DNA from 3 places in the Leclercia sp. S52 genome. Region 1 is predicted to be linked to each of the others. Evidence: predicted binding sites of a transcription regulator. Region 1 holds the regulator's gene; each other region holds the start of a gene.
The links. Region 1 encodes CRP, which controls carbon source genes, mostly activating them, when cyclic AMP is high. Its sites were predicted from a motif close to ATGTGANNNNNNTCACAT; they were not measured.
Positions count from the first base shown of each region.

Region 1 (10,804 bases):
GCGTATCCCGGACTGGCTGACCACATACCTGGAACCCATAAGATGATTATTCCCTGGCAAGATCTGGCTCCCGAAACGCTGGATAATCTGATTGAAAGCTTTGTGTTACGCGAAGGCACCGATTATGGTGAACAGGAGCTTTCGCTTGAGCAGAAGGTCGCCGACGTCAGGCGCCAGCTGCAAAGCGGTGAGGTGCTGGTCGTGTGGTCCGAGCTGCACGAAACCGTCAACATCATGCCTCGCAATCAATTTCGCGGTTAACCGCGATCGCTTTCCACTCAGGGAGTTGCTATGTCCGCCAGACATCCGGTTATTGCCGTTACAGGGTCGAGTGGTGCCGGTACCACCACCACCAGCCTCGCCTTTCGTAAGATCTTCTCGCAGCTGCATCTGCGTGCCGCGGAAGTGGAAGGCGACAGCTTTCACCGCTACACCCGCCCTGAGATGGATATGGCCATCCGCAAAGCCCGGGATATGGGCAAACACATCAGCTACTTTGGCCCGGATGCCAACGACTTTGGCCTGCTGGAGCAAACCTTCGCTGAATACGGGCGAAGCGGCACTGGCCAGGCGCGCAAATACCTGCACACCTATGACGAAGCGGTCCCCTGGAACCAGGTGCCGGGCACCTTCACCCCCTGGCAGCCCCTGCCGGAACCCACCGACGTGCTGTTTTATGAAGGCCTGCATGGCGGGGTAGTCACGCCGCAACACGACGTGGCGCGCCATGTCGATCTGCTGGTGGGGGTAGTCCCTATTGTGAACCTGGAGTGGATCCAGAAGCTGACGCGGGATACCAGCGAACGCGGCCATTCCCGCGAGGCGGTGATGGACTCCGTGGTGCGCTCGATGGAGGATTACATTAACTTCCTGACGCCGCAGTTTTCCCGCACCCACATTAACTTCCAGCGCGTCCCGACCGTGGATACCTCTAATCCCTTTGCCGCCAAAGGCATCCCGTCGCTGGACGAGAGCTTTGTGGTGATCCATTTCCGCAATCTGGACAATATCGATTACCCCTGGCTGCTGGCGATGCTGCAGGGTTCATTTATTTCTCACATCAATACACTGGTAGTCCCGGGCGGGAAGATGGGGCTGGCGATGGAGTTAATCATGACGCCGCTGGTGCAGCGGTTGATGGAAGGGAAGAAAATCGATTGAGGCCTTGTTGCCCGGTGGCGCTACGCTTACTGGGCCTACGGGCTCTGTAGGCCGGGCAAACGAAGTGCCGCCCGGCGTTTTCGCAAGGCTTACGCCTCGATCACTTCATACGAGTGGGTAATCTTTACGGCTTTCTCCAGCATCAGCGCCACGGAGCAGTACTTCTCGGCTGAGAGATCCACCGCACGGGAGACCGCCGCGTCTTTCAGTTCTTTGCCGGTGACCACGAAGTGAAGATTGATATGGGTGAACAGGCGCGGCGCCTCTTCACGACGCGCTGAGGTCAGTTTGACTTCGCAGTCGGTCACATCGTGACGACCTTTTTGCAGGATCGATACCACGTCGATCGCACTGCATCCGCCTGCCGCCATCAGGACCACTTCCATCGGACTTGGCGCTTTATCGCCGGAGTTGCCATCCATCAAAATCTGGTGCCCGGAAGCCGACTCACCGAGGAACGTTAACCCTTCAACCCACTTCACACGTGCTTGCATTTGTATTAACTCCAGGATTGCATTTTTCCTGACAGATTACGCGTCAGTAACAATTCTGACAACGGAAGTCGACCTGCATCAAGCTGAAGCGAGACACCAGGAGACAGGCGGCGAAAGCTATGCTAAAACAGTCGAGATGCTACAGTAATACATTGACGTTGCACATGTATGCAGAGGACATCACACGTTACAGGCTGCTAATTATTGTGACAGCCAGACCCCAGGCAGGGGAAAGAATTCGATTGCAACCCCAGAGTACAGGTACACAGCCAGACTCTGGAGACAGCTTATAACAGAGGATAACAGCGCATGGTGCTTGGCAAACCGCAAACAGACCCGACTCTCGAATGGTTCTTGTCTCATTGCCATATTCATAAGTACCCATCGAAGAGCACGCTGATTCACCAGGGTGAAAAAGCGGAAACGTTGTATTACATCGTCAAAGGCTCAGTGGCAGTGCTGATCAAAGATGAAGAAGGCAAAGAGATGATCCTCTCTTACCTGAATCAGGGAGATTTCATCGGCGAACTGGGCCTGTTTGAAGAAGGTCAGGAGCGTAGCGCCTGGGTTCGTGCAAAAACTGCCTGTGAAGTGGCTGAAATCTCTTATAAGAAATTCCGCCAGCTGATCCAGGTGAACCCGGATATCCTGATGCGCCTCTCTTCGCAGATGGCTCGCCGTCTGCAGGTCACGTCCGAGAAAGTGGGTAACCTCGCCTTCCTCGACGTAACGGGCCGCATTGCCCAGACCTTACTGAACCTGGCGAAACAGCCAGACGCAATGACCCACCCGGACGGTATGCAAATTAAAATTACCCGTCAGGAAATTGGTCAGATCGTCGGATGTTCTCGTGAGACCGTGGGTCGTATCCTGAAAATGCTGGAAGATCAAAACCTGATTTCTGCCCACGGTAAAACCATCGTGGTTTACGGAACACGTTAATTCCGCTAAAACGGCGTGGCATCGCACGATGACACGCCGTTTTTGTCTCTATCCCCATGTGGCGCAGGCTCATTTATCACCCGGAAGTTAACTACGCACTGCGGCAAACCCTGGTGTTGTGTCTCCCCGTGGCTGTGGGGTTGATCTTCGGCCATCTGCAACAGGGTCTGCTCTTCTCCCTCGTTCCTGCCTGCTGCAACATTGCCGGTCTGGACACCCCGCATAAACGCTTCTTTAAGCGTCTGACTATTGGCGGCTGCCTGTTCGCGGGCTGTAGCCTGGCCGTGCAGCTGTTGCTGGCGCGGGATATTCCGCTGCCCCTCATTCTCACCGTGCTGGCGATGACGCTGGGGGTCACGGCTGAGATCAGCGCCCTGCATGCGCGACTGCTGCCCGCCTCGCTGATTGCGGCCATCTTTACCCTGAGCCTGGCGGGAAACATGCCGGTCTGGGAGCCGCTGCTCCTCTATACGCTGGGCACGCTCTGGTACGGGCTGTTTAACTGGTTCTGGTTCTGGATGTGGCGCGAACAGCCGCTGCGCGAGTCGCTGAGCGTGCTCTATCAACAGCTGGCAGATTATTGCGAAGCAAAATACACCCTGCTGACGCAGCACACCGACCCTGAAAAATCGCTGCCGCCGCTGCTGGCCCGTCAGCAGAAGGTGGTGGATCTGATCAGCCTCTGTTATCAGCAGCTGCATATGCTGGCGGCCAACAGAAATCATGAATACAAACGCCTGCTGCGTACCTTCCAGGTGGGCCTGGATCTACAGGAGCACATCTCCGTCAGCCTGCATCACCCGAAGGAGGTGCAAAAGCTGGTGGAGCGCAGCCACGCCGAAGCGGTGATCCGCTGGAACGCGCAGACCGTTGCGGCCCGCCTGCGGGTGCTGGCTGACGACATTCTCTATCATCGCTACCCCACCCGTTTCACCATGGACAAGCAGCTCGGCGCGCTGGAGAAAATTGCCCGTCAGCACCCGGATAACCCGGTGGGTCAATTCTGCGCCTGGCACTTCAGCCGTATTGCCCGCGTGCTGCGTACGCAGCGTCCGCTCTACCCGCGCGACCTGATGGCCGACAAGCAGAAACGCCTGCCGCTGATCCCTGCCCTGAGAAGCTATCTGTCGCTGAAGTCTGCCGCCCTGCGCAACGCGGCGCGTATCAGCGTGATGCTCAGTATCGCCAGCCTGATGGGCGTGGCGCTGCACCTGCCGAAACCCTACTGGATCTTAATGACCGTGCTGCTGGTGACGCAAAACGGCTACAGCGCGACGCGGGTACGTATTCTCCACCGGGCCGCCGGCACGCTGGCGGGGCTGATTATTACCGGCGTTACCCTGCACTTCCACGTTCCGGAAGGCTACACCCTGGCCGGGATGCTGATGGTGACCCTGGTGAGCTACCTGATCATACGCAAGAGCTACGGCTGGGCGACGGTGGGCTTTACGGTCACGGCGGTGTATACCCTGCAGCTGCTGACCCTGAACGGCGAGCAATTTATTATCGCCCGGCTGGCCGACACCCTGATTGGCTGCCTGATTGCCTTCGGCGGGATGGTCTGGCTGTGGCCGCAGTGGCAGAGTGGGCTGCTGCGCCAGAACGCCCACGACGCGCTGGAGGCCGATCAGGAGGCCATCCGCCTGATCCTCAGCGACGATCCACAGCCAACGCCGCTGGCCTGGCAGCGCATGAAGGTCAACCAGGCGCACAACGCCCTGTTCAACTCCCTCAACCAGGCGATGCAGGAGCCAGGCTTTAATTCGGCCTATCTGGCCGATATGAAGCTGTGGGTAACGCACAGCCAGTTTATCGTCGAGCATATCAACGCGATGACGACCCTGGCCCGGGAACATACGATGCTGACGCCAGACCTGGCGCAGCGTTATTTGCAGTCGTGTGAAATTGCGCTGCAACGCTGTCAGCAGCGTCTGGAATATGACGCGCCGGGCGAGAGCGGGGACAGCAATATTCTGGAAGCGCCAGAGACCCTGACGCAAGGCCCCATGAGCACGCTGGAGCAACATCTGCAGCGCGTTCTGGGACATCTGAACACCATGCACACCATCTCGTCGGTGGCATGGCGCCAGCGTCCGCATCATGGGATCTGGTTGATCCGGCGCTTAAAGCGGACCCCGTATTAAACGCCGGGTGGCGCTGCGCTTACCCGGCCTACAAGACCGTAGGCCCGTGCAAGCGTAGCGCCGCCGGGCAACACAACTACTTCTGAATCACGCGCTTCACCGCGGCGGCAAAACGGTTCATCCCTTCGTCGATATCCTCGCTCTCCACCAGCAGCGACGGCGCAAAGCGCATCACGTCCGGCCCGGCGTTGAGGACCATCGTCCCTTCACTGGCGGCGGCATAGAGGAAATCGCGCGCCCGACCTTTGTACTGCGGTTTGAGCTCGGCACCAATCAGCAGCCCCATGCCGCGAATATCGCTAAAGACATCGTACTGGGCATCGATCTGCTGGAGATGTTTCACAAACTGCTCGCGCTTCGCTTTGACGCCGCTCAGCACATCCGGGGTGTTGATGATATCAAACGCCGCGCCAGCCACCGCGCACGCCAGCGGGTTACCGCCGTAGGTGGAGCCGTGAGAGCCCACGTGGAACGCCGAGGCGATATCCTGAGTGGTGAGCACCGCGCTGACCGGGAAACCGCCGCCGAGCGCTTTAGCGCTGGTCAGGATATCCGGCGTCACGCCGTAGTGCATATAGGCAAACAGATCCCCGGTACGGCCCATGCCGCTCTGCACTTCATCAAACACCAGCAGGGCCTGATGCTGGTCGCACAACTCACGCAGCCCCTGCAGGAACTCCGGGGTCGCCGCCGTCACGCCGCCTTCACCCTGAATCGGCTCAACCACCACCGCACAGGTGTGATCGTCCATCACCGCTTTCACCGCATGCAGATCGTTAAACGGGACGTGAATGATGTCGGCCGGTTTCGGGCCAAAGCCGTCGGAATATTTTGGCTGACCGCCCACGGTCACGGTAAACAGCGAACGGCCGTGGAAGGCATTATGGAAGGCGATGATTTTGGTTTTAAACGGGCTGTGGCGGGTAGAGGCGTAGTAGCGCGCCAGCTTAAAGGCCGTTTCGTTGGCTTCGGTGCCGGAGTTCATAAACAGCACGCGCTCAGCAAAGGTGGCGTCGATAATTTTACGCCCCAGACGCAGCGCCGGTTCGTTGGTAAAAACGTTGCTGGTGTGCCACAGGGTTTCACCCTGGGTTTTGAGCGCCTCGACCAGCGCCGGGTGACAGTGGCCTAACGCCGTCACCGCAATGCCGCCCGCAAAATCAATGTACTCTTTACCCTGCTGATCCCAGACGCGGCTGCCTTTCCCCTTCACCGGGATAAACTCGGCCGGTGCATAAATTGGCAGGATAACTTCATCGAATGTTGCGCGCGTAATTGCAGATTGTTCAGTTGCCATGTAACCCCACCCTTTTTTTAAGCAAGAAGCAGAAGTGAAAATATAATCACGAAATATGCTTAAAAAATCACTTTATGGCAACTAAAAATCAACGATTAAGGAAATTAGCCAGCAGCTGGTGGCCCTGTTCGCTGAGAATACTTTCCGGATGGAACTGCACCCCTTCCAGATCCCATTCCCGGTGGCGGATACCCATAATCTCCCGGGTCTCGCTCCAGGCTGTCACCTCGAAGCAGTCGGGTAAGGTGGGCGGGTCAATGACCAGGGAGTGATAGCGGGTCACGGTCAGGGGATTATTGAGGCCAGCGAAGACCCCCGTACCGGTATGCGTCACGGGAGAGGTTTTGCCGTGCATCACTTTGGCGGCACGGACAATGGTCGCGCCAAAGACCTGGGCAATGGCCTGATGCCCAAGACAGACGCCGAGGATCGGCAATTTACCGGCATAGTGCTGGATCACCGCCAGCGAGATCCCGGACTCATCCGGCGTGCAGGGGCCGGGAGAGATAACGATTTTCTGCGGGTTCAGCGCCGCGACATCATCCAGAGAAAGCACGTCGTTGCGCCGGACCGCCACCTCCGCCCCCAGCTCGCAAAAATACTGGTACAGGTTCCAGGTGAAGGAATCGTAGTTATCAATCAGCAGAATCATGGCGGCTCCCGAAAAAATGGCCGCCCTATTCTACTCAGTTTCCCGGGCTTCGCTTACCACTTTGCTGAAGATTGTGTTCAGCGCGCTCAGATCGCCCATTGCACCGCTCTGGTTGGCCTGCGCCCACGCCTCAGGGTCGATACCGCGCCAGTCGAGTTGATATCCGGCATGGATTGCCAACTGTTCAAAGAAGATGCGCTGAACGATGCCGTTGCCGATGCGGAACGGATGCAGGACGTTGATTTCGCAATAGTAGTGGCTGAGGCGGTTAATGAAATCGGCTTTCTCCAGCCCGACGAGATAACCCTCCTCCTCCAGATCCTGCATCAGGGCATTGCCCTCTTTTTCGATATAGGCAAAGTGGCAGAACCGGGTATCGCCCTGGTAAATATCCATTTCACGAATGTCTCCCGCCCAGTCAAAAAGATCCTGGTAGAGATGCTGGTGTATGGCGCACAGGTGCGGCAGACCGCGCAACAGCGGCCCGAGGCTCAGGGTGGCGGCACGCAGCGCGGTGAACTCATACGCCGCCTGCGCAAGACGTTCGGCCTGACGAATGCCCAGCCGGTTACGCATCACGTTCAGCTCCGGGTAGAGGTATGGGTCGCGATCGTTGCCGTATTTATCGCTCATGCTGCCTCCCTAATTCTTCAAGACGAAGCTGCGCTTCTTCTGCGCTGAGCGTGACTAACGGACTGTCGACCCCTTCAAGGCGGCGGCTGGCCTGGAAATTGATATTTCGCTGTTGTTCCCAGAGGCGGGACTTTTGTTTTTCAGTGAGTTTTTTCACCTGTTACCTCCCTGCTTGTGCTCGTGTTGCCACAAGTATAAGCAGCAAACTGCGGTTTCGCAGGGAGGTAAAGGTAACGCGGGCAATGCCTGCCCGCGCCATCAGGGATTAAGGCAGGACTTTCGCAGAGAGGATAACTACCGGTTTTGTCGGCACATTCTGGTAAGGGCCGACGTCGTGCGTCTGCACCTGAGAAATTTTATCGGCCACATCCATGCCTTTCACAACTTTACCAAAGACCGCATAGCCAAAGTCACGCTGGCCGTGGTCGAGGAAGGCGTTATCCGCCACGTTGAGGAAGAACTGGCTGGTGGCGCTGTCTTTATCGGCAGTACGCGCCATGGAGATGGTGCCACGGCTGTTACGCAGGCCGTTATCCGCTTCGTTCTTGATTGGCGGGTTTGGCTGTTTCTGCTGCATCTGCTCGTTGAAGCCGCCGCCCTGCAGCATAAAGCCCGGGATCACGCGGTGGAAGGTGGTGCCGTTATAAAAACCGCTGTTCACATAATCGAGGAAGTTTTTCACCGAAACAGGGGCTTTCTGACTGTTCAGTTCCAGCTCAATATTACCGGCAGAGGTGGTCAACAGAACGTGCGGGTCTCCTTTGGCTGCCAGCGCAGCAGGAGAGAGGGCTGAGAGTGCGAGTACAGCCGCAACAGCCGCCAGGGTTGATTTGAGCATGAGAATTCCTTAACAAAGCGCAGTAAAGAAAGCGAATGGCTTGATTCTAAAGAGCAGTATGAATCCAGGCCAGCCATTTACCTAATTTTACGCATTTGAAACAGATGTAACCGTCGGGCAAACTGGCACCACAGGCATTAACGTGATCTAAATCACACTGAAAACTGCAATTTTCGTTTAATTAATCATAAAAGATTTAATTAGATCACATTCACGCTTAAAATCTGGCCGCTCGCAGCGCCGTCAACGCGCTTTACATTTCTATTCACAGGCCAGTCATGACTAACAGCAATCGTATCAAGCTCACATGGATCAGCTTCTTCTCCTACGCCCTTACCGGTGCGTTGGTGATCGTCACCGGGATGGTGATGGGAAATATCGCAGACTATTTCAACCTGCCCGTTTCCAGCATGAGTAACACCTTCACCTTCCTTAACGCCGGGATCCTGATCTCCATCTTCCTGAACGCCTGGCTGATGGAAATTGTCCCGCTGAAAACGCAGCTGCGTTTCGGCTTTGTGCTGATGGTCGCCGCTGTGGCCGGCCTGATGCTAAGTCATAGCATCGCCCTGTTCTCCGCCGCCATGTTCGTGCTCGGGCTGGTCAGCGGGATCACCATGTCCATCGGGACATTTCTCATTACCCATATGTATGAAGGCCGCCAGCGCGGTGCGCGTCTGCTGTTCACCGACTCCTTCTTCAGCATGGCCGGGATGATCTTCCCGATGGTGGCCGCGGCGCTGCTGGCCCGCAGCATTGAGTGGTACTGGGTTTACGCCTGCATCGGCCTGGTCTACGTGGCGATTTTTGTCCTGACCTTCGGCTGTGACTTCCCGGTTCTCGGCAAAAAAGGCCAGACCACCAGCGAGCCGGTGGTAAAAGAGAAGTGGGGTATTGGCGTGCTGTTCCTCTCCGTTGCCGCCCTGTGCTACATCCTCGGCCAGCTGGGCTTTATCTCCTGGGTGCCGGAGTATGCCAAAGGGCTGGGAATGAGCCTGAACGATGCCGGTCAGCTGGTTAGTGACTTCTGGATGTCGTACATGTTCGGCATGTGGGCGTTCAGCTTTATCCTGCGCTTCTTCGATCTGCAGCGGATCCTCACCGTGCTGGCAGGCGCCGCAACCGTGCTGATGTACCTGTTCATTAACGGTTCGCCGGAACATATGCCGTGGTTTATCCTGACGCTCGGCTTCTTCTCCAGCGCCATTTACACCTCGATCATTACTCTGGGCTCCCTGCAGACCAAAGTGGCCTCGCCAAAACTGGTTAACTTCGTGCTCACCTGCGGCACCATCGGCACCATGCTGACCTTCGTGGTCACCGGCCCGATTGTGGCGCACAGCGGCCCGCTGGCGGCATTACACACCGCGAACGGTCTCTATGCCGTCGTGTTTGTGATGTGCCTGGTGCTGGGCTTTGTGACCCGCCACCGCCAGCACAACGTGGCAGCAGCGTCTCATTGATCCCTCACGCCCCTTTGCTTCCTGCAGAGGGGCTGTTTCGGGTAAAGCACACCTCTTCTCCCCCGTTATCCATCTGGATCCACGTCTGCGCCAGCTGCGTGGTGGCAATCACCCTCCCCTGACGAATCGACCAGCGTACCGGCACCTGACAACGGACCGCATCGAAGCCCGTCTCCGCAGGCAGGATCACCAGGTTAGCCGGGTTCCCCGATTCAATACCGTAATCGCTCAGGCCAAAGGTACGCGCGCTGTTATGGGTGATCAGGTTAAGACCGCTGTCGATCTGCTGATAGCCCATCATCTGGCAGACGTGCAGACCCATATGCAGGACCTGCAGCATATTGCCGGTGCCCAGCGGATACCAGGGGTCAAACACGTCGTCGTGGCCGAAGCAGACGTTAATTCCCGCCTCAAGCAGCTCCTTCACGCGGGTGATGCCGCGCCGTTTCGGGTAGTCGTCAAAGCGCCCCTGCAGATGAATATTCACCAGCGGATTAGCGACAAAGTTAATCCCGGAGAGCTTTAGCAGACGGAACAGCCGCGAGGTATAGGCCCCGTTGTACGAGTGCATGGCGGTGGTATGGCTGGCGGTGACGCGCGGGCCGATGCCGGCCTCATACGCCAGCATCGCCACCGTTTCGACAAACCGCGACTGCTCGTCGTCGATTTCATCGCAGTGAATATCCAGCGGCCGGTCATACTTCTTCGCCAGTTCAAAGGCGATGTGCAGCGACTGCACGCCGTACTCGCGGGTGAACTCAAAGTGTGGGATGGCACCCACCACGTCGGCCCCCAGCCGTAACGCCTCCTCCAGCAGAGCGGCGCCGTTGGGGTAAGAGAGGATCCCCTCCTGCGGGAAGGCCACGATCTGCAGCTCGACCCACGGCGCCACCTCCTGCTTCACCTCCAGCATCGCCTTCAGGGCGGTGAGCGTCGGGTCGGAGACATCGACATGGGTACGCACAAACTGGATGCCGTTGGCGATCTGCCACTTGAGGGTCTTCCACGCCCGGGCTTTGACATCCTCATGGCTGAGCAGCGCCTTGCGCTCCGCCCAGCGTTCGATGCCTTCAAACAGCGTCCCGGACTGGTTCCAGTTCGGCTCACCTGCGGTTTGAGTGGTATCAAGGTGGATATGCGGCTCGATAAACGGCGGCAGGGCCAGCCCCCCCGCGCGCGT
Region 1 is NZ_CP152474.1:4,501,596-4,512,399, forward strand. It holds gene AAHB66_RS21685 (hydrolase) at 1-46, shown strand, start outside; gene AAHB66_RS21690 (YheU family protein) at 43-261, shown strand; gene AAHB66_RS21695 (phosphoribulokinase) at 292-1,161, shown strand; gene AAHB66_RS21700 (OsmC family protein) at 1,251-1,655, opposite strand; gene crp (cAMP-activated global transcriptional regulator CRP) at 1,965-2,597, shown strand; gene AAHB66_RS21710 (YccS/YhfK family putative transporter) at 2,654-4,741, shown strand; gene AAHB66_RS21715 (aspartate aminotransferase family protein) at 4,818-6,038, opposite strand; gene pabA (aminodeoxychorismate synthase component 2) at 6,127-6,690, opposite strand; gene AAHB66_RS21725 (putative adenosine monophosphate-protein transferase Fic) at 6,721-7,323, opposite strand; gene AAHB66_RS21730 (YhfG family protein) at 7,313-7,480, opposite strand; gene ppiA (peptidylprolyl isomerase A) at 7,589-8,161, opposite strand; gene tsgA (MFS transporter TsgA) at 8,440-9,624, shown strand; partial or broken gene AAHB66_RS21745 (cytosine deaminase) at 9,629-10,804, opposite strand, start outside.

Region 2 (10,804 bases), 520 kb from region 1:
AGGTGCCACGTGTCGCATACCATCCGTGATAAACAGAAGCTTAAAGCCCGTACCAATAAAATTCAGGGTCAGGTCGCGGCGCTGAAAAACATGCTGGATGAGCCGCACGAGTGTGCTGCGGTGCTGCAGCAGATTGCAGCGATCCGCGGGGCGGTAAACGGCCTGATGCGGGAAGTGATCAAAGGCCATCTCACTGAGCATATCGTTCATGAAGGCGATGAAGTGAAGCGTGAAGAGGATCTTGATGTGGTGCTGAAGGTGCTGGATTCATACATTAAATAAATGTTAACTTTTTGAAGCTGCACGCCAGCGCTATGTTAGTTCCCGAACCCATAATAACCACAGAGGCAATGTCATGGATAACGAACTGCTGGAAGCGGGATACCGGGCCTATACCGGTGAGAAAATTGATGTCTACTTCAATACCGGTATTTGTCAGCACGCGGGAAACTGCGTACGCGGCAGCGCCAGACTCTTCAACCTGAAACGTAAGCCGTGGATCATTCCTGATGAAGTGGATGTTGATACGGTTGTGCGTGTGATTGATACCTGCCCAAGCGGCGCACTCAAATACCGCCACAAATAAGCGAGAAACTATGGAAATTCAGGAAGGCCATAACAAATTTTATGTCAATGATGCCGAAGGCAACCAGGTCGCTGAGATCGTCTTTGTTCCTACCGGTGAACACCTCAGCATTATTGAGCATACCGATGTCGATCCCAGCCTGAAAGGACAGGGCGTGGGTAAACAGCTGGTGGCGAAGGTAGTGGAAAAGATGCGCGCAGAAAACCGCAAAATTATCCCCCTGTGCCCGTTTGCGAAACACGAATTTGATAACACCCGCGAGTATGACGATATCCGTGCCTGATACTCACTATGCAGCGCGCCGTCCTGTTTAGCGCGCTGCACCTTTATTACCCGCTACGCAATAAACATCACCGACACGCATAACACCCCGACAATCAGCGTCAGCACATTGCCGACGGAGCGGTAAGGCTTCAGGGCCGGGATCAGGAAGGTCGACAGGGTTGGCATGATAAACAGGATCATGGCGATAAGCGGCCCGCTGATGGCGTAGATCATTGAGATGGCATTGGGATTAATGCAGCACACCGCAAAGGTGATCAGCGAGACCCCCATCACCGACACGGCCCGATTAAAGGCGCGACTTTTCTTCACGCCAACCTGATTTAACCCTGATTTCACCATCTCCGTCGCCCCCTCAATCACGCCGAAATAGGTGCCAAGAAACGATTTCGACATCGCGATGATGGCCACCACAATCCCGGAGATCCCAAGCCAGGAAGGGGAGGAGGGCATCATCGACAGCGCAGAGAGAATGGTGACCCCTTCTTCTTTGGCGGCGACGATGTAGGACGGCGGGATAGACAGCAGGCAGCTGAAGACGAAGAACAGCACGCTCAGGCAGATGATCAGGTACGCCACCTTCATGATGCGGGTACATTTGCCCATCGCGGCGTCGCCATATTTCTCCTGTCTGTCGACGGCAAAGGTCGAAATAATCGGCGTATGGCTGAAGGCGAACACCATCACCGGAATGGAGATCCACACCTGGTGCAGGGTGTGTTTATCTACGCTCATCTGGCTGGTGAGCAGCGAGGGCTGCCAGCTGTGGGTAAGATACAGCGACACCAGCAGGAAGTAAGCAATCAGCGGGAAGACCAGAAAGCCCATCACCCGAATGGTGACATGACGCCCCATCAGGAAGATCAGATTTAACGTCAGCACCACGCCCAGGCTGACCAGCACCCGCACGGTCATATCCACCGTCATATGCTTCGCCAGCTGTTCGGTCAGGGAGTTGGTGATCGCCACGGCATAGATCTGCACCACCACAAAAAAGGCGACAAAGTAGAGCGTGGTGATCAGATTGCCGATCTTTTTCCCGTAGTAGTGCGTCACCGCACCGGTGATCCCTTCGCTACCTTTAGTTTTTGCCGAGAGGATGAACTGACATAACGCTTTGTGGGGCCAGTAGGTGAATGGATACGCCACGAGGGCGGTGATAAACAGGACGACAGCGCCCGCAGATCCCAGCTGGATGGGCAGAAACAGGGTTCCTGCGCCCACGGCCGTGCCGTACAGGGCAAAGCTCCAGAGGGTCTCTTCTTTAGACCAGATTTTCGACATGAGAGAAACGTATCAACTATAAAACCAACAAAAAGGAGACTATTTTACCATAATCATCAGTTGGCGTGGCGGTTGGCGCGGGTTTAAGCGGGCCGGAAAGCATTTCCGGCCGGAGGGATTACCAGGTGGCAGTCTGGCGCTGCTGGCGTCGCTTCATGATGCGATCGCGCAGGGTGTCGTACGCCCAGTTATAGACCATGGTGTACGGCAGGAAGAAAATAAAGAAGCCAATCTCTAAGGTGAATGCCTGCAGCAGACTCACGCCCAGCACCAGCGACACAATGCCGACGCCGATAAAAATAAACCCGACCTCAAAGCCGAGGGCGTGCAGCGCGCGGACTTTGGCGGTACGGGTGATGATATGCCGCGGCCACAGCTTGTCGAACCCGGCGTTATAGATGATGTTCCAGATCATCGCCGTGGTGGCGAGCAGAATGGTTAATCCGCCCATCTCCAGCACCGGACGCTGCATCAGCCAGGCGGTGGTCGGGGCGAGGATCGCCGTGGCGATGCCCTCGAAACAGACGGCGTGAAAGATACGCTCCGGCAGTTTTCGGTGTTGAATATCGTTGTGCTGCATAACCTGATACCTCATTAACCTGCCAGAATGGGCAGAATCAGGCCGCTATTTTTATCGTTAAAACTGATATATAAAAGTTAGATTCCATCGATAATGTAGATACATCATGCGCTACTCCCCTGAAGCCTTAACGGCCTTTGTCGAGACGGTTGCCGCTGGCTCGTTCTCCGCCGCCGCCCGTCGTCTGCGTAAAAGCCAGTCCACCATCAGCACCGCCATCGCCCATCTGGAAGACGACCTCGGGTTTGCGCTGTTCGATCGCAGCGCTCGCCAGCCGGTACTCACCGCTCAGGGCAAGCAGGTGCTGGGCTACGTTCAGTCGATCCTTGCCGCCAGCGCGCGCCTTGACGAGCTGGCGGTCTCCCTCAGCGAAGAGACCGAAGCGCGGCTGAGCTTTGTGCTCTCCGATACCCTGCACCCGGACGTGCTGGAGGAGATGCTGTATCGTTTTGATGAGCGTTTTCCCCACACCGAATTCGAGTGCCTGATTGGCGAAGATGAGGATGTCATCGACCTGCTGCAAAAAGGGCGGGCGCACATCGGCCTTACCGAGGCGCGGGAGAGCTATCCCACCGACATTGCCGCCGTTCGCCTGCCGATGCAGACCCACATGGCGATCTATACCTCCGCCACCCATCCCCTCGCCGCGCAAAGACGCACTGAGGCCGATGAGCTGCACGGCTGGCGGGAGCTGCGCCTGAACACCTATCTGGAGCGCGAACCGGTACTGGCCCAGGGGCCGGTGTGGTCGGCACCTAACTACCTGATGTTGCTCAGCATGGCGGTGCAGGGCTTCGGCTGGTGCGCGCTGCCCTGTGCGCTGGTCGCGGAGTTCGCACCCTCGAATGCGCTGGTGCAGATTAACGTACCGGGCTGGCCGCGTTCGGTGGCAATCGATCTGGTGTGGAATAAACGCTCTCCGCCGGGGACGGCGGGAAACTGGCTGCGGCACTGGCTTCAGCACCAGGCGGATCCGGTGTGATGAATACGACATTCACCTGATCGGTACCGAAATATAAAAGGTCTACACTTAATGGGGTGAATTAACCGGCGAGAAGAGACATGAACGCTACACATACCATTACACCCCGCGTGCTGATGCTCTCAGCCAGAGACTGGGTGCCTAACCATCCCCATCTGCCGGTGCTGATCTATAAAGGGGCGATACTGGAAGGCGATCATGCCAGCCAGTTTGAACAACGCTTTGCCGACAACGGGTGGCCGCCCCAGTGGCGCGATGGGATTTTCGATTATCACCATTACCACTCCACTGCCCATGAAGTGTTGGGGATTGCCCGGGGAACGGCGCGCCTCGTGATTGGCGGCCCGGGGGGGAGAGGAGCTGGAGGTAGAAGCCGGGGACGCCCTGTTATTGCCGGCGGGAACCGGGCATTGCCGTTTATCTGCAACGCTCGATTTTCAGGTGGTGGGGGCGTATCCGCCGGGGATGGAGTTCGATCTGTGTAAGCAGGCGGCGACGCCGGCAATACTGGCCCGTATCGTTGCGCTGCCGTTTCCTGAGTCGGATCCGTTAAATGGCAACGAGCCCGCTTTAACCCAGTACTGGAAATCTCCGCCCTTCAGCCAGTGAAGGGCGGAACAGGGTTACTTGCCGGTATAAATATCAAAGCTGAAGTATTTTGAGGCGAGCTTTTTATAGGTCCCGTCGGCCAGGATCGCCGCGATGGCGCCGTTCAGCTCCTGGCGCAGCTTGTCATCCTCTTTGCGCAGGCCAATTGCCGCTCCGGCACCAAACAGGGCATCGTCCTGCAGTGCAGTGCCGACAAAGGCAAACTCTTTACCCTGCGGCTTGTTGAGGAAGCTGTACTCCGCCATCACCCCGGAGAGCACCGCGCCGTCAATGCGCCCGGACTCGAGGTCGCGGATCACCTGATCGGCACCCTGATAGGCCACGACGTTAACGCCCTTGCCGCGCCACTGCTCATTGGCATAAGTCTCCTGAGCGGACCCCTGCTCAACCCCGATGGTTTTCCCTTTCAGCTGATCCACACTGTTGCTGGCGAGACTGTTTTTACGCGCCACCAGGAAGGCCGGGCCGCTGTAAATCTTGTCGCTGAAGGCAATCTGCTTTTTACGTTTGTCGGTGATATACATCCCGGAGAGGATGGCATCAAATTTACGCGCCTTCAGGGAAGGAATGATGCCGTCGAAGTTGCTTTCAACCCAGACGCATTTCGCCTGCAGCTGCTGACAGATGGCATTGCCCAGATCGATATCAAAACCGACCACCTCGCCCTGCGGGTTTTTTGACTCGAAGGGGGCGAAGGTCGGATCCACGCCGAAACGCAGCTCTTTGGTCTCTGCTGCAAAGGCAGACGATGTCGCCAGCAGAGCGACCAGCGGTAAAAGGTATTTTTTCATTATCTGTCCCTGTCTTAACGGCAATAGTTTTCAACCAAACGGGCAAAGAAGGAGGCCCCGGTGGTAATGATCTCGTCATTGAAGTCGTAGCCGGGGTTATGCACCATGCAGCCGCCTTTTTCCCCTTTCTCGCCGTTGCCCAGCAGGAAATAGCTGCCCGGACGCTGCTGGAGCATAAAGGCAAAATCTTCACTGCCATTGGACGGGGAGACGCTGTCGAGTACCGCCTCCTCGCCAAAGAATTCGACGGCCAGCTGGCGGGCGAAAGCGGTCTGTTCCGCATCGTTGACCAGCACCGGGTAGGAGTCATAGATCTCCACTTCGCTGGTGGCGCCATAGCTGCGGGCGGTGAAATCGGTAAGCTCCTGAATGCGGCGGATCAGCAGGTCGCGGATCTCCGGCTTCATCGAACGCACCGTCAGCTCCATCACCGCGCTGTCCGGGATCACGTTGGAGGCAATGCCCGCCTGGAAGGTCCCGACCGTCACCACGGCGGTTTCACCCGGCGGCACGTTACGCGCCACGATGCTTTGCAGGGACATGATCAGGGCGGCCCCGGTCACGATCGGATCCACGGTGCGTTCCGGGTGCGCGCCATGCCCGCCGTACCCTTTCAGGGTAATTTTCACGGTATCGGCGGAGGCCATAAAGTTGCCTTCATAGAAGCCAAACTTACCGGTCGGCAGGTAAGGCATATTGTGCAGGGCAAAAATACGGTCGCAGGGGAAGCGGTCAAACAGCCCGTCTTTAATCATTAAATCCGCGCCGCCAATCGCCTCTTCGGCCGGCTGGAAGATAAGGTGCACGGTGCCGTTAAACTGGCAGGCGTCAGAGGCAATATACTTCGCCGCGGCCAGTAAAATCGCCGTGTGGCCGTCGTGGCCGCAGGCGTGCATTTTACCCGGGACGGTGCTGGCCCAGGGCAGATCGGTGGCTTCAAAGATGGGTAATGCGTCCATATCGGCACGCAGGCCGATGGATTTGCTGCCCTGGCCTTTGCTGAGCGAGCCGACCACACCGGTTTTTCCGATTTCGCGCGTCACCTGATAACCCCAGCCTTCGAGCTGGCGAGCCACCAGATTGCTGGTATTAAACTCTTCGAGGCTTAATTCAGGATTGGCATGTAAATGACGGCGGATGGCGATGATTTCTTCTTCTGATTCTTTTATTTCTGGAATGATACAGTCGGACATTTGTTACTCCAGTGTAAACGCGTGTTTGCATCTCCTAACTTATCGCCGCGCCGTCATAATGCAAATGCGTTATCTAATAATTACCGTGTTAATTATAAGTTGTGTGAATACATGCAGGCTTTACGTCGAGGTGTGCAAAATGAATGGCCGATCCTTTGTGATAAAACTCACTTTTTTTAAACAATTACATCATTAGTTGATAACACATACTCTACTATGTGCGGTGTCATTTTGCGCAGAGGTTGAGATGAAAGACGTCGTGATAGGGGGTGCGTTGCGCACAGCAATTGGCTGTTTCCAGGGAGCGCTCTCACGCCACTCGGCGGTAGATCTGGGCAGCGTGGTGGTCCGCGCGCTGGTGGAGCGCAGTGGCATTGAGGCCCACGAGGTCGATGAGGTGATCCTTGGTCAGGTGCTGACCGCAGGGGCCGGGCAAAACCCTGCCCGTCAGGCCGCGCTGAAGGGGGGATTACCTAACACCGTCTCTGCCATTACCATTAACGACGTCTGTGGCTCCGGGCTCAAGGCGCTGCATCTGGCAACCCAGGCGATCCAGTGCGGTGAAGCCGACGTGGTGATCGCCGGTGGCCAGGAGAACATGAGCCGCGCGCCGCACGTTCTGACCGACAGCCGCACGGGCGCCCAGCTGGGGAACAGCCAGCTTATCGACAGCCTGGTGCATGACGGGCTGTGGGATGCCTTCAACGATTACCATATGGGTGTCACGGCGGAAAACCTGGCCCGGGAATACGGGATCTCCCGTGAGCGGCAGGACGCCTACGCCCTCAGCTCACAGCATAAAGCCCGGGCCGCAATCGATGCGGGCCGCTTCCGGGATGAGATTGTCCCGGTCAGCGCGCAGAAGCAGAGCGGTGAACCACTGCTGGTAGATACCGATGAGCAGCCGCGAACCGACGCCAGCGCCGAAGGGCTGGCGTTACTCAATCCGGCTTTTGAACTCACCGGTTCCGTGACCGCCGGAAATGCCTCCTCTATTAACGACGGCGCTGCTGCGGTCATGATGATGAGCGAGAGCAAAGCCGAAGCGCTGAATCTGCCGGTGCTGGCGCGGATCAAAGCCTTTGCCAGCGTCGGTGTGGATCCTGCTTTAATGGGGATCGCCCCGGTGCATGCCACGCGCCGCTGCCTGGAGCGGGCAGGGTGGCAGCTGGCGGATGTCGATCTCATCGAAGTCAACGAAGCCTTTGCTGCCCAGGCGCTGTCGGTGGGCAAAATGCTGGAGTGGGATGAGCGCCGGGTCAATGTTAACGGCGGGGCGATTGCGCTCGGCCACCCTATAGGTGCGTCAGGCTGTCGTATTCTGGTCTCGCTGGTGCATGAGATGGTGAAACGCGATGCCCGTAAAGGGCTGGCCACGCTGTGCATAGGCGGCGGACAGGGCGTGGCGTTAGCCATAGAAAGATAAGCACCTTGATAAATATCAATCAAAATAAGCCTCCCACCGCGGAGGCTTATTTGTTTGTGATAGCCGTCATATTTTTACTCTTGTAAGTAAATCCTCAAACCTCCCCGAAATATTTACCACATTAATTGAATCTCTAATAACACTTTAGTGTGATCGCGATCCGTTAAATTCCGCTTAAAAACCCTCTTTTGTTGATATTGCTCACGCCTGGCTTTGCCAAAAAAAATGAAACAAATATTTACGATCATGATCACTAAAATTACGTGTTTAAAAAAATAAAATGCAATTCCATAAAAACGAAACATCATTTTAAACGAGGGTTTTTCCATGTTTAAGAAATCTCTGGTCCTTGCATCACTTATTGGCGCTTCTTTCGCAGCTCAGGCTGTCACCGTGGATCTGCGTCATGAATATATTGATAACGGCTCGAACGCAGACCGTGCTGCGGTTTCGCACCGTTTTGAAAATGGTTTTGGTTTTTCAGTAGAAGCGAAATGGAAATCCGGCGGCGATAAAGCCGATCAGCCATTTGCGGATGTGGTCGGTAATGGTCACGAAGACCAGATTAGCTGGCGCTGGAAAGCAACCCCGAATATTGCGTTAACACCAGGCTTTACGGTTGAAAGTAAAGACAGCTTCACCATTTATAAACCGTATCTGCATGCACAATATAGCTTCGATAATGGCTTCTACGTTGCCGCTCGTTATCGTTATGACTATACCCGTTATCCGTCAAGCGCGAATAAAGACGACGACAAAGTTAACCGTGGCGATGCGTGGGTTGGCTGGGTGATGGGCGACTGGCGTACCGAGCTGAACTATGTATACGCTAAAAGTTCAGAAGGCGTAATCCGTAATAACAATAAAGATTACTCCCAGGAATATAACGTCAAGCTGGCGTACAAAATTGATAAAAACTGGTCCCCGTACGGTGAAGTGGGTAACGTTGGTGTGAAAGAGACCGATGAGCGTCAGACCCGTCTGCGTGTCGGTGTAGCCTACTCCTTCTAATAACAAGCAGTACCTCCGGGATTAACCGGCTCGAAAGAGCCGGTTTTTTTATGCCTGCAATTTATTACTGCGCCGATACAGGGATAAAAAAAAGCCCTCCATAAAGGAGGGCAAGGCCAGTTACAGGAACACAAACACAAACACAAACATTTATTCACGCAACAGTTCAGGTTGCTCAGGAAGCTTCGCAATATAGAGAGCGGGTTTGCCGTCTTTATCGGAGCTAAACAGGACCGCTTTATCATCCGGGGTAAAGGATGGGTGCGGATGGGTCACCTGGCGGCTGTTCGCCACGGTTGCCCAGGAGGTGTCGTGACGCGCGATGCGGAAGTAGGCCTTTTTCGCCACGTCGAACGCATAGAGATAAGGATCGTTATCGATGGTGTAACCGCTGGTGTCCTTCACGTCGACCGGGGTACCGGAACCGTCACCCACCAGCATTGTGCCGTCAAAGTTACTCATCAGATGCGAACAGGCCGGCATTTGCATTACCGCGCTGTTCTCGCCGGTATCCGGATTGAAGCTGTACACGGTACGGCCTTGTTGACCTTTCAGATAAGAGACATACACCAGCGCCGAGCCGTTCGGTACCCAGAATTCATGGGTGCAGCTTTCGCCTTCCGCATGCTCTTTAACCTTACGCACGTTGCTGCCGTCTTCGTTGACCATCCACATACGGGCATCCACCAGATCGTGCGGGCCTTCGTGGCAAAACGCGACGGTGCTGTCGTCAAACGGACGGTAAATCGGATGGCCGAGCCAGTTTTTCTCTTCGTGGATCACGCTGCTTTCGCCGGTCTGCAGATCGACGCGCAGCAGGCGACAGTGCGGGCCCTTATGGAAGAAGTCGTGGAAGATTTTCCAGTCGTTCAGCGGGGTCCAGTCGCTCTTCGCAATTTCGATCCCCACCAGTTTGGTGCAGTCAGAGTTGGCCACCCAGGTGCCGTAGCCGACCCAGTCGTCGCTGACGCGGTACACTTCGCGCTCGACAAGCGTCGTCAGATTGACTTCCAGCAGGGTGCGATCATTCTTAACGTAATAGAGGGATTTATCGTCCGGCGACAGGAAGCCGCCGAAGGTGTTATCCCCCGCGCCTTCGGTTAACTGCACCGCTTCGGCCTTTTTCAGATCCAGCAGGTAGTAGTTCCAGTGGCCATCGAATTCGCCGGCAAACAGCAGATGGCTACCGTCGTTAAAAAAGCACTTTTGATAGAAGTAGTTACGATGACAGGTAACTTCAGGTGGGGTCAGGCGGGTCACTTCCACGCCTGTATCCGGATCGCGACTGACCTCATAGTTCAGTTTGACCCGCATGCCTTTTGCCATGATGCACTCCTTGAATTCGACAGCAGGATTTTGCCTGCGGTCCGATCGGTAAAATATGAGTTTAAAAACTGGGTGTTAAAATATCAAAACATCGTTTCAGTGTGTGTGACTGGTGGCGCACTTCTGAAGTAAAAGCCCACAAAATCATCACTCTCTTTACATCTGTTCAGATTTTTATCATCCCGGCATCAATTTTTTATTCTTATATAACCTATTGTTTAAATTGCAAATTAATTCGGAGATTTTAAAAGAAGCTTTTAAGAAAGCGATGTCAACTCCCTGACATTCGTGATCGCAACTGCAATTTTGAGATTAACTTACAGAAAAAGTGAAACATCGTTTTAAATGTAATTGAAAACCCATTTCACAGCAGATAATATGTGCCCATCATGAAAACGGAACACCGTTTTGTTAATTATCCAGGCCTTCGGGGCCGATAAATTCTGGAGGTTAATGTGGAAGTCAGACAAAGCATCCACAGCGCGCATGCAAAAACGCTGGATACCCAGGGTCTGCGCGATGAGTTTTTAGTCGAGAAAGTGTTTGTCGCGGATGAGTACACCATGGTGTACAGCCACATTGACCGCATTATCGTTGGCGGCATTAAGCCGGTGACCAAAACGGTCTCCGTCGGTGGCGAAGTGGGCAAGCAGCTCGGCGTCAGCTTCTTCCTTGAGCGTCGTGAGCTGGGCGTGATTAACATCGGCGGCCCGGGCACCATCACCGTTGACGGT
Region 2 is NZ_CP152474.1:3,977,819-3,988,622, reverse strand. It holds gene rcnR (Ni(II)/Co(II)-binding transcriptional repressor RcnR) at 10-282, shown strand; gene yjdI (4Fe-4S mono-cluster protein YjdI) at 356-586, shown strand; gene AAHB66_RS19005 (GNAT family N-acetyltransferase) at 597-869, shown strand; gene AAHB66_RS19000 (amino acid permease) at 923-2,152, opposite strand; gene AAHB66_RS18995 (multidrug/biocide efflux PACE transporter) at 2,271-2,732, opposite strand; gene AAHB66_RS18990 (LysR family transcriptional regulator) at 2,839-3,714, shown strand; gene AAHB66_RS18985 (hypothetical protein) at 3,795-4,199, shown strand; gene AAHB66_RS18980 (hypothetical protein) at 4,180-4,323, shown strand; gene AAHB66_RS18975 (ABC transporter substrate-binding protein) at 4,338-5,114, opposite strand; gene AAHB66_RS18970 (M20 aminoacylase family protein) at 5,129-6,307, opposite strand; gene AAHB66_RS18965 (acetyl-CoA C-acetyltransferase) at 6,555-7,733, shown strand; gene AAHB66_RS18960 (porin) at 8,061-8,744, shown strand; gene AAHB66_RS18955 (oligogalacturonate lyase family protein) at 8,895-10,070, opposite strand; partial or broken gene kduI (5-dehydro-4-deoxy-D-glucuronate isomerase) at 10,526-10,804, shown strand, end outside.
Region 2: the regulator CRP is predicted to act here: its motif matches at 6,463-6,480, upstream of AAHB66_RS18965 (acetyl-CoA C-acetyltransferase).

Region 3 (10,804 bases), 1.3 Mb from region 1:
GCCGCACCCTGCATCACGGCCCGCAAAACGCGGCAGTGCGCGTAGTGCAACAGCATCCGGTCACCCGCTTTACCGACCAGCTCCAGGGCGAACTCCACGCCGATCCACGGCTGGCGGACGAAGATTTTATTATCCATCGCCGGGACGGGCTGTTTGCTTACAATCTGGCGGTGGTGGTGGATGACCATTTCCAGGGGGTAAACGAAATTGTCCGCGGGGCCGATCTTATCGAACCGACCGTGCGACAGATTTCGCTCTACCGGCTGTTTGGCTGGCCGGTGCCGGACTATATCCATTTGCCGCTGGTGGTGAATGAAAAAGGGATGAAACTCTCGAAACAGAATCATGCCCCCGCATTACCGACGGGCGATCCTCGCCCTGTTCTTATCAATGCTTTACAATTTCTAAACCAGGATGTAACACATGAGTGGCAGGATCTGCGAACCGAAGAATTACTGGAAAAAGCGGTGGCCCAGTGGTCGCTAAACCGCGTGCCGAAAATCCAGCATTCTCAAATGCGTCTCGCTGAGCTATGATTAGCCGCTATTTTTTGTCCTGAATTCTGAAACACACACTACCGAGGTGTACTATTTTTACCCGAGTCGCTAATTTTTGCCGTAAGGTGCTGAGCCGCGATGAGAGCATGGCGGATGACGTCATTGTTCAAAACACGATGTCGGTTATTCCGCGCGAGCAGCATGCTATTTCCCGCAAAGATATCAGTGAAAACGCCCTGAAGGTCCTTTATCGTCTGAATAAAGCTGGCTATGAGGCGTATCTCGTTGGTGGCGGGGTGCGTGACTTACTGTTGGGCAAAAAGCCAAAAGATTTTGACGTGACCACCAGCGCCACGCCTGAGCAGGTGCGTAAATTATTCCGCAACTGCCGCCTGGTCGGTCGTCGCTTCCGTCTCGCCCACGTCATGTTTGGGCCCGAGATCATTGAAGTGGCAACCTTCCGTGGTCACCACGAAGGCACGCCATCAGACCGGACGACCTCGCAACAGGGTCAGAACGGCATGCTGCTGCGTGACAACATCTTTGGCTCTATCGAAGAAGATGCCCAGCGTCGCGATTTCACCATCAACAGCCTTTATTACAGCGTGGCTGACTTTACCGTCCGCGATTTCGTGGGTGGGGTACCGGACCTGAAAGCCGGGGTGATCCGTCTGATCGGCAATCCGGAAACGCGCTACCGTGAAGATCCGGTGCGTATGCTGCGTGCCGTGCGTTTTGCCGCCAAGCTGGATATGCAGATCAGCCCCGAGACCGCCGAGCCGATCCCACGCCTGGCCACGCTGATCAACGATGTGCCCCCGGCGCGTCTGTTTGAAGAGGCGCTGAAGCTCCTTCAGGCGGGCCACGGTTTTGCCACCTATCAGCTGCTGCGCGAATACAGCCTGTTCCAGCCCCTGTTCCCGACCATCACGCGTAACTTCACCGAAAAAGGTGACAGCGCGATGGAACGCATCATCGACCAGGTGCTGAAGAATACCGATAACCGCATTCAGAACGACATGCGTGTTAACCCGGCATTCCTGTTTGCTGCGATGTTCTGGTATCCGCTGCTGGAAACGGCGCAGAAGATTGCCCAGGAAAGCGGTCTGGCTTACTACGATGCCTTCGCGCTGGCCGCCAACGACGTGCTGGATGAAGCCTGCCGCTCGCTGGCGATCCCGAAACGCATTACCACGCTGGTGCGTGATATCTGGCAGCTTCAGCTGCGGATGTCCCGTCGTCAGGGTAAACGCGCCTGGAAGTTAATGGAGCATCCTAAATTCCGCGCGGCTTACGATCTGATGGCCCTGCGTGCCGAAGCGGAAAACAACTGCGAGCTGCAGCTGCTGGTGCAGTGGTGGGGTGAGTTCCAGGTTTCGGCACCACCGGCGCAGAAAGACATGCTGGGCGATCTCGATGAAGATCCGGCTCCGCGTCGTCGTCACCGTCGTCCACGCAAGCGCGCTCCGCGTCGCGAAGGCGCGGCATGACGCTGGCGTATATCGCCATTGGCAGCAATCTGGCCTCTCCGCTGGAGCAGGTCAATGCTGCCGTCCAGGCGCTGGGCGATATCCCGCAGTCCCGCGTTGTCGCCCTCTCCTCGTTTTACCGCACACCTCCGCTGGGGCCCCAGGATCAGCCCGACTACCTGAATGCCGCCATCGCACTCGACACAGCGCTCAGCGCCGAAGCGCTGCTGGACAACACCCAGCGCATCGAGCTGCAGCAGGGTCGCGTGCGCAAAGAAGAGCGCTGGGGACCGCGCACCCTCGATCTGGACATCATGCTGTTTGGTGATGCGGTGATTAACACCGAACGCCTGACGGTGCCGCACTACGACATGAAGCGCCGCGGCTTTATGCTCTGGCCGCTGTTCGAAATCGCCCCTGATCTGATCTTCCCCGACGGCGAAAGCCTGAGCGCCCTGCTGACGCAGCTGAACGCCGAAAAACCCGCCCGCTGGTAACAGCAAAATTTTATTGATTAACCATAAAATATTTGTGGTTAATCGGTTGCCTAAAATCATTGTTCCCTCGAATGTTACTGTTAGAATGCGCAAAGATTCGCTTTGGGCTATCAGGAAACAGTATGAAACCAACCACCATCGCTACCCTGCAGAAATGCAAACAGGACAAGCAGCGCTTCGCCACCATTACCGCCTATGACTACAGCTTCGCCAAACTCTTTGCCGAAGAGGGCATTAACGTCATGCTGGTTGGCGACTCGTTAGGGATGACGGTCCAGGGACATGACTCCACGCTGCCGGTGACGGTAGAGGATATTGCTTACCACACCCGGGCGGTGCGTCGCGGAGCACCCGCCTGCCTGCTGCTCGCCGACCTGCCGTTTATGGCTTACGCCACGCCGGAGCAGGCGTTTGCGAATGCCGCCACGGTGATGCGCGCCGGGGCCAATATGGTCAAAGTGGAAGGCGGTGCCTGGCTGGTTGAGACCGTCCGCATGCTCACCGAGCGCGCAGTGCCGGTCTGCGGCCATCTGGGATTAACCCCGCAGTCGGTCAATATCTTTGGCGGCTATAAGGTGCAGGGACGCGGCGACGCCGCCCAGACGCTGTTTGATGATGCGCTGGCTTTAGAAGCCGCGGGCGCCCAGCTGCTGGTGCTGGAGTGCGTGCCGGTTGCGCTGGCGAAACGCATCACCGACGCGCTTACCATTCCGGTGATCGGCATTGGTGCCGGTAACGTTACCGACGGCCAGATCCTGGTGATGCACGATGCCTTTGGCATCACCGGCGGGCATATCCCGAAATTTGCGAAGAATTTCCTTAGCGACGCAGGCGACATGCGCGGCGCGGTCAGGCAGTATATTGCCGACGTTGAATCGGGTGTTTACCCGGGTGAAGAACACAGTTTCCAGTAAGGAGTCTTGTTGTGCTAATCATTGAAACCCTGCCGCTGCTGCGCCAGCACATTCGCCGTTTGCGCCAGGAAGGTAAACGTATCGCGCTGGTGCCTACCATGGGCAACCTGCATGACGGCCACATGAAGCTGGTGGACGAAGCCAAAGCCCGCGCCGATGTGGTGGTGGTGAGTATTTTCGTTAACCCGATGCAGTTCGACCGCGCCGACGACCTGGCGCGCTACCCGCGCACGCTGCAGGAAGACTGCGAGAAGCTGAAAAAGCATAAGGTGGATTTTGTCTTCTCCCCTGCCCCGGCGGATATCTATCCGAAAGGCACGGAAGAGGCCACCTTTGTCGACGTGCCGGGTATCTCCACCATGCTGGAAGGGGCCAGCCGTCCGGGTCACTTCCGCGGCGTCTCCACCATCGTCAGCAAGCTGTTTAACCTGGTGCAGCCGGATATCGCCTGCTTCGGCGAGAAAGATTTCCAGCAGCTGGCGCTGATCCGCAAGATGGTGGCCGACATGGGCTACGACATCGACATCGTTGGCGTGCCGATCGTGCGGGCCAAAGACGGCCTGGCCCTGAGTTCGCGTAACGGCTACCTCACCGCCGAACAGCGTAAAATCGCCCCGGGTCTGTACAAGGTGATGAGCACCATGGCGACCCAGCTGAAAAACAAAGAGCTGAGCAGCGAAGAGATCGTGGCCCTGGCGGAACAGGCGCTGAACGATGGCGGCTTACGGGCTGACGATGTGCAGATCCGCGATGCCGACACCCTGCTGGCGCTCTCCGCTGACAGCAAACGCGCGGTGATCCTGGTGGCCGCATGGCTTGGCCAGGCGCGTCTGATTGATAACACAGTAGTTGAACTGGCTCAGTAAGCGCTGAGCATATCCATGCTAACGGATTAGTTTTCATCAGCCCCTTCTTCGGGAGGGGATACGACAAAGAGTTAAGGTAACGTCATGATTCGCAAAATGCTGCAAGGTAAGCTTCACCGTGTGAAGGTCACGCAGGCCGATCTGCATTACGAAGGCTCCTGCGCGATAGATCAGGATTTTCTCGACGCAGCGGGTATTCTTGAAAACGAAGCCATCGATATCTGGAACGTGAGTAACGGCAACCGTTTCTCAACCTACGCTATCGCGGCTGAACGTGGTTCTAAAATTATCTCCGTCAACGGTGCGGCAGCGCACTGCGCCAGCGTGGGTGACATCGTCATCATCGCCAGCTTTGTCATGATGTCCGATGAAGAAGCGCGCCGCTGGCAGCCAAAAGTGGCGTATTTTGAAGGGGATAACGACATGAAACGTCTCGCGAAAGCGATTCCGGTTCAGGTCGCCTGATCGTTATCCTTGCGGCTGATTACTGATCAGCCGCGACATCGTCTCTAACGAGTCCGTCCTGAGAACGTATAAGCGCTTCAGCAGGAATGGATTATCCCCCGGTTTTACCTTCCCCTTCACCGTGGTCACCGCCAGGTGAAACCCTGCGTCGTTAGCCGCTTTCACCGCGATATCGTTATAGCCGCCGAACGGGTATGAGAGATAGAGCACGTGCGGGTTAAACTGCGCCAGCGCGCGGCGGGAGTGTTTGAAATCCATTAACACGTTCTGATAGCTGCGGCTCAGCAGGATCGGGTGGCGATTGGCATCCACTCTGTGCAGGAAGTGGGTATGCGACTGCACGTCAAACACGTCCTGGATCTCCCGCAGCTCGGAAATGCTCATAAACTGCAGCGTTTTTGGATCCCATTTCAGCGGATGGGCTTTGATCCGCGAGGAAATAATGAACGCCGTGGCGTGAAAACCGTACTGCTTCAGGATCGGCCAGGCATAGCGGCTGACCGACTTCAGGCCGTCGTCAAAGGTGATCGCCACCGCGCGCGCCGGCAGGTTCATCTTGTTACGCACGTAGCCTTCCAGCTGATACAGGGTCAGGGTGGTGTAGCCCCGATCGCGCAGCCAGGCCATCTGGTTATTGAAGGCACGCACGCTGGTGGTGGTTGAGGTATGGCGATAGCGGGTGTTCTCTTCATCGCGGAGGATATGGTGATAGGTCAGCACCGGCAGGCCGTTATCCTCCTGCGCATCCAGGCTGCTGACCCATGCCAGGCGGTTGGCGATGCGGATCTGGTACCAGGTCTGATTAAGCCGATCCTTCAGCTTGCTGAGGATGGGATAACGCAGGTTGTCCGCCAGGGTGCCGAACGGCGCGCTGCCGGCATTGGGGGCGTTGTAGACCGGCGTATCCTTCCAGGTGATCAGATTCTGGTTGCTGAGCGGCTTGTTCAGATCGCCGAGGCTGTCCTCCACGCGCTGCTTTCCCTGCACCTCGCCCAGATGCTCTTTGTCGATAAAGCCGGTGCCAAAGCCAAAGCGGAACTCATAATAATCCGCCGCGGTGGGCACCACCGCAATAATCTGCCCGGCGCGTACGTTGCCGACGGTGACGACCTTATTACCCACCTGCGCCCAGATAGCGGCATCTTCGGTGGTTTGCATATAGCGGGACGGGAGCCCTTGCTGACTGAGCAGACTGGCAGACACGCCGCCGGAGACCAGCAGCAGAAGCAGGAAAAAAATACGCGAGAGCATAGGGATTTATTCAGTACGAAAAACTGTCGCCATTGTAACAAAAGCGCCAGTAATACCAATGCTTAATATTTCTCCAGGCCATGGAGCAGGACAAAGGGCGGGTTTTTCTGCTGCTGATGCCACAGGCTGCTGACCTCTGGCGCACCGCGGGCAACGATGGTGTCGCGAAAGCCGATGCTGTCGGTCAACTCCCGTAGGGGATACATCATCTCCAGCAATGGATAGCTAATCCCAGAGATGACTTCGCAGTTGTCGTGCTTGTGGCTGAGCAGCGCCGCCGCGCGATAGGGTGCCGCGCCGGAGATATCGGTCAGGAAGATCACCCCGTCACCGCTGTCGACATGATGTTGGGCATCGCACAGCATGCGGCTGAGCATATTGACGCTTAATCCGCGCCAGAAATTGACCACCTTGCACTGCACCAGCGGCCCAAAGCGGACGGCGAGCTTCTCCGCCATCTCCTGCGCATGTTCATCATGGCACGTGATTACCCAACCCAGCATCGTCACCTCTCATCAGAAAGGGGTAGTCTAGCGGGGTCGGGGAAGTAAAGGGGTGATGATGGTCAATAAACCGGCCCGGCAACAGAACGCCGCCGGGCCTGAGGATCAGCTGCGCAGTCCGCGTCCGCGCTGGATCAGGTTCCAGCACAGCAGATAGAAGGCCACGATAAAGATCACCAGCACGCCGACGGTAGTCACCAGCGGCACGTCGGATATGCCGAGGAAGCCAAAGCGGAAGCCGCTGATCATATAGACGATCGGGTTCAGGTGTGACAGCCCCTGCCAGAACGGCGGCAGCAGCGTCAGGGAGTAGAACACCCCGCCGAGGTAGGTCAGCGGCGTCAGGACGAAGGTCGGGATCAGGCTGATATCGTCAAAGGTTTTGGCGAATACCGCATTCAGCAGGCCAGCCAGCGAGAACAGCACCGCCGTCAGCAGCAGCGTCAGGCCGACAAACAGCCAGGAGTGTACCTGGAACGGCACAAAGAACAGGGAAATCGCCGTCACCAGCACGCCGACGCACAGGCCGCGCGCTACCCCGCCGCCGACGTAGCCGGCGATGATCACGTGGGTAGGCACCGGGGCCACCAGCAGCTCTTCAATGTTGCGCTGGAACTTGGCGCTGAAGAACGACGATGCCACGTTGGCGTAGGCGTTGGTGATCACTGCCATCATGATCAGGCCGGGCACGATAAACTGCATATAGGTGAAGCCGTGCATCTCACCGATCCGCGAGCCAATCAGGTTGCCGAAGATAATAAAGTAGAGGGTCATGGTGATCACCGGCGGCACCAGGGTCTGGATCCAGATGCGCATAAAGCGGTTGATCTCTTTGGCCCAGATACTTTTCAGCGCCACCCAGTAAAGCTGCATCATGCGCGATCTCCTTGTTTCTCATGGACCAGCGAGACGAACAGCTCTTCCAGTCGGTTGGCTTTGTTACGCATACTTAATACCTGAATCCCCTGCTGGCTCAGCTGGCTGAAGACGCTGTTGATCCCCTGCTCGCGCAGGACTTCCACTTCAAGCGTAGAGGTATCCACCAGACGATAGTTATACCCCTCCAGCTTAGGCAGCGCGCTTTTCGCCGCCAGATCGAGAATGAAGGTTTCTGATTTCAGCTTGGAGAGCAGGTTCTTCATCGAGGTGTTTTCTACCAGCGTACCGTGCTGAATAATGCCGATGTTACGGCACAGCATCTCCGCCTCTTCAAGGTAGTGCGTCGTCAGAATGATGGTGGTGCCTTTGTCGTTTAAATCCTTCAAAAAGCCCCACATTGAGCGGCGAAGTTCGATATCCACCCCGGCGGTCGGTTCATCCAGAATGAGCAGTTTTGGCTCGTGCATTAACGCCCGGGCAATCATCAGGCGACGCTTCATGCCGCCGGACAGCATCCGCGCACGTTCGTTGCGTTTTTCCCACAAATCGAGCTGTTTGAGGTACTTTTCGCTGCGCTCAACCGCCTCTTTGCGCTCCACGCCGTAATAGCCCGCCTGGTTGACCACAATCTGCTGCACGGTCTCAAACGGGTTGAAGTTGAACTCCTGCGGCACCAGCCCCAGCTGGCGCTTGGCGTTCACGACGTCCTTCTCCAGGTCGTAGCCGAAGACCTTTACGTGGCCGGAGGATTTATTCACCAGCGAGCTGATAATGCCGATGGTGGTGGACTTACCTGCCCCGTTGGGCCCCAGAAGCGCATAAAAATCACCGGCTTCGACTTTAAGATCTATGCCGCGCAGTGCCTGGACACCACCCGGATAGGTTTTTTTAAGCTGCTCGAGCTCCAGTGCAATGGTCATGAAATAGAGTTACCTATAGTGCTGACACGCGAAGTGTTGTTTTAAAAGAAATCGAGTTGCCCTATATTAGCGCAACGCATTAACCCGGTTACAGGCCGTTTATCTCCATGAATGACATAGATACACTCATCAGCAATAACGCACTATGGTCAAAGATGCTGCTGGAAGAAGATTCCGGATTTTTTGAGAAACTGTCACAGGCGCAGAAACCACGCTTTCTGTGGATTGGATGCTCCGACAGCCGCGTTCCCGCTGAACGTCTGACTGGCCTCGAACCGGGCGAACTCTTTGTTCACCGTAACGTCGCAAACCTGGTGATCCACACCGATCTGAACTGTCTGTCCGTGGTGCAGTATGCGGTCGACGTGCTGGAAGTGGAACACATCATTATTTGCGGTCACTACGGCTGCGGCGGCGTCCAGGCGGCGGTCGAGAACACGGAGCTGGGTCTGATCGACAACTGGCTGCTGCACATTCGTGATATCTGGTTCAAACATAGCTCACTGCTGGGGCAAATGCCGCAGGAGCGTCGCCTGGATACCCTGTGTGAACTGAACGTGATGGAGCAGGTGTACAACCTGGGCCACTCCACCATTATGCAGTCGGCCTGGAAACGCGGGCAGAAAGTGACGATCCACGGCTGGGCGTACGGCATTCACGATGGCCTGCTGCGCGATCTGGAAGTGACCGCCACCAACCGGGAAACCCTGGAGCAGCGTTACCGTCGGGGCGTCTCTAACCTGACCCAGAAGCACGATAATCACAAATAAGCCCGTAAAAAAAGCCGGGTGGCGGCGTCGCCTTACCCGGCCTACAAAAGCACGATCCGTAGGCCCGGTAAGCGTAGCGCCACCGGGCAATACCTATCTACTCGTCCAGCAGCACCACTTTGCCGACATACGGCAGATGGCGATAGCGCTGAGCGTAGTCAATACCGTAGCCCACCACGAATTCGTCAGGAATCGAGAAACCGACATACTCCACGGGAACCTGCACTTCACGGCGCTCAGGTTTGTCCAGCAGGGTACAGATCGCCAGCGATTTAGGTCCACGCAGGCTGAGAATTTCGCGCACCTTCGACAGGGTGTTGCCGGAGTCGATGATGTCTTCAACAATCAGAACATCTTTGCCGCGAATGTCTTCATCCAGGTCTTTGAGAATTTTCACATCACGAGTGGTCGACATCCCGCTGCCATAGCTGGAGGCGGTCATAAAATCGACTTCATGGGAAACCTGCACTTCGCGGCAGAGATCGGCCATAAACATGAAGGAACCGCGTAACAGACCCACCAGCACCATCTCGCTGCCGCTGTCTTTATAGTGTTCGGTGATCTGACGACCGAGTTCGGCGATACGCGCTTTGATCTCCGCTTCCGGGATCATCACTTCAACAGTATGTTTCATTTTACTAACCGTATGTTTTTATAACGAATTTCTCAATGCCGATGGCTTCGCGTCCGGCATCGCTACATAAGCCCTGAAGTATACCAGCAAATAGATCCTCCTGGCGCATCTGTTCATAAAAGCCAGATTTGTGATTCCGATCACACTTGTTAAGTCCTATACTTAATTGCTATCAAAAAATTAACAAACCTGAAGAGTACTTTTTATGGCGGAAACAAAAGTTCAACATTCACGGTTACTCGTGAAGCTAACAGCGCTGTTCGCAGCCTTGTGCGGGCTCTACCTGTTAATAGGTGGCGTCTGGCTGGTAGCAATTGGCGGCTCCTGGTACTACCCGATTGCTGGCGTAGTGATGCTGGGCGTTGCCGTGATGTTATGGCGCAGTAAACAATCGGCACTGTGGCTTTATGCCGCCCTGCTGCTTGCCACGATGATCTGGGGCGTCTGGGAGGTCGGTTTCGACTTCTGGGCCCTGACCCCGCGCAGCGATATCCTGGTCTTCTTCGGTATCTGGCTGATCCTGCCCTTCGTCTGGCGTCGACTGTTCGTGCGCTCCGGCGGTGCGGTCACCGCGCTGGTCGTGGCGCTGCTGATCAGCGGCGGGATCCTGACCTGGGCTGGCTTTAACGATCCGCAGGAGGTGAAAGGCACCCTGAATGCCGACGCCACGCCTGCCGCACCGATCTCCGAAGTAGCCGATGCCGACTGGCCTGCCTACGGTCGTAATCAGGAGGGCCAACGCTTCTCCCCGCTGAAGCAGATTAATGCCGATAACGTGCATAAACTGAAAGAGGCCTGGGTGTTCCGTACCGGCGACCTGAAAAGAGAGAATGACTCCGGGGAAGTGACCAATGAAGTCACGCCGATCAAAGTGGGCAACATGCTCTACCTGTGCACTGCACACCAGCGTCTGTTCGCGCTGGATGCGGCAACCGGTAAAGAGAAGTGGCACTTCGATCCGCAGCTCAACTCTACCCCCTCTTTCCAGCACGTGACCTGTCGTGGCGTCTCTTACCACGAAGCGCGCGCTGATAACGCCAGCCCTGAGGTGGTTGCCGACTGTCCGCGCCGCATTATGCTGCCGGTCAACGATGGTCGTCTGTTCGCGCTTAACGCCGAGACCGGCAAGCCGTGCGAAA
Region 3 is NZ_CP152474.1:826,462-837,265, reverse strand. It holds gene gluQRS (tRNA glutamyl-Q(34) synthetase GluQRS) at 1-536, shown strand, start outside; gene pcnB (polynucleotide adenylyltransferase PcnB) at 590-1,987, shown strand; gene folK (2-amino-4-hydroxy-6-hydroxymethyldihydropteridine diphosphokinase) at 1,984-2,463, shown strand; gene panB (3-methyl-2-oxobutanoate hydroxymethyltransferase) at 2,586-3,377, shown strand; gene panC (pantoate--beta-alanine ligase) at 3,389-4,243, shown strand; gene panD (aspartate 1-decarboxylase) at 4,328-4,708, shown strand; gene AAHB66_RS03920 (polysaccharide deacetylase family protein) at 4,712-5,965, opposite strand; gene AAHB66_RS03915 (PTS sugar transporter subunit IIA) at 6,022-6,462, opposite strand; gene AAHB66_RS03910 (ABC transporter permease) at 6,568-7,338, opposite strand; gene AAHB66_RS03905 (ABC transporter ATP-binding protein) at 7,335-8,261, opposite strand; gene can (carbonate dehydratase) at 8,369-9,031, shown strand; gene hpt (hypoxanthine phosphoribosyltransferase) at 9,129-9,665, opposite strand; gene AAHB66_RS03890 (glucose/quinate/shikimate family membrane-bound PQQ-dependent dehydrogenase) at 9,871-10,804, shown strand, end outside.
Region 3: the regulator CRP is predicted to act here: its motif matches at 9,794-9,811, upstream of hpt (hypoxanthine phosphoribosyltransferase).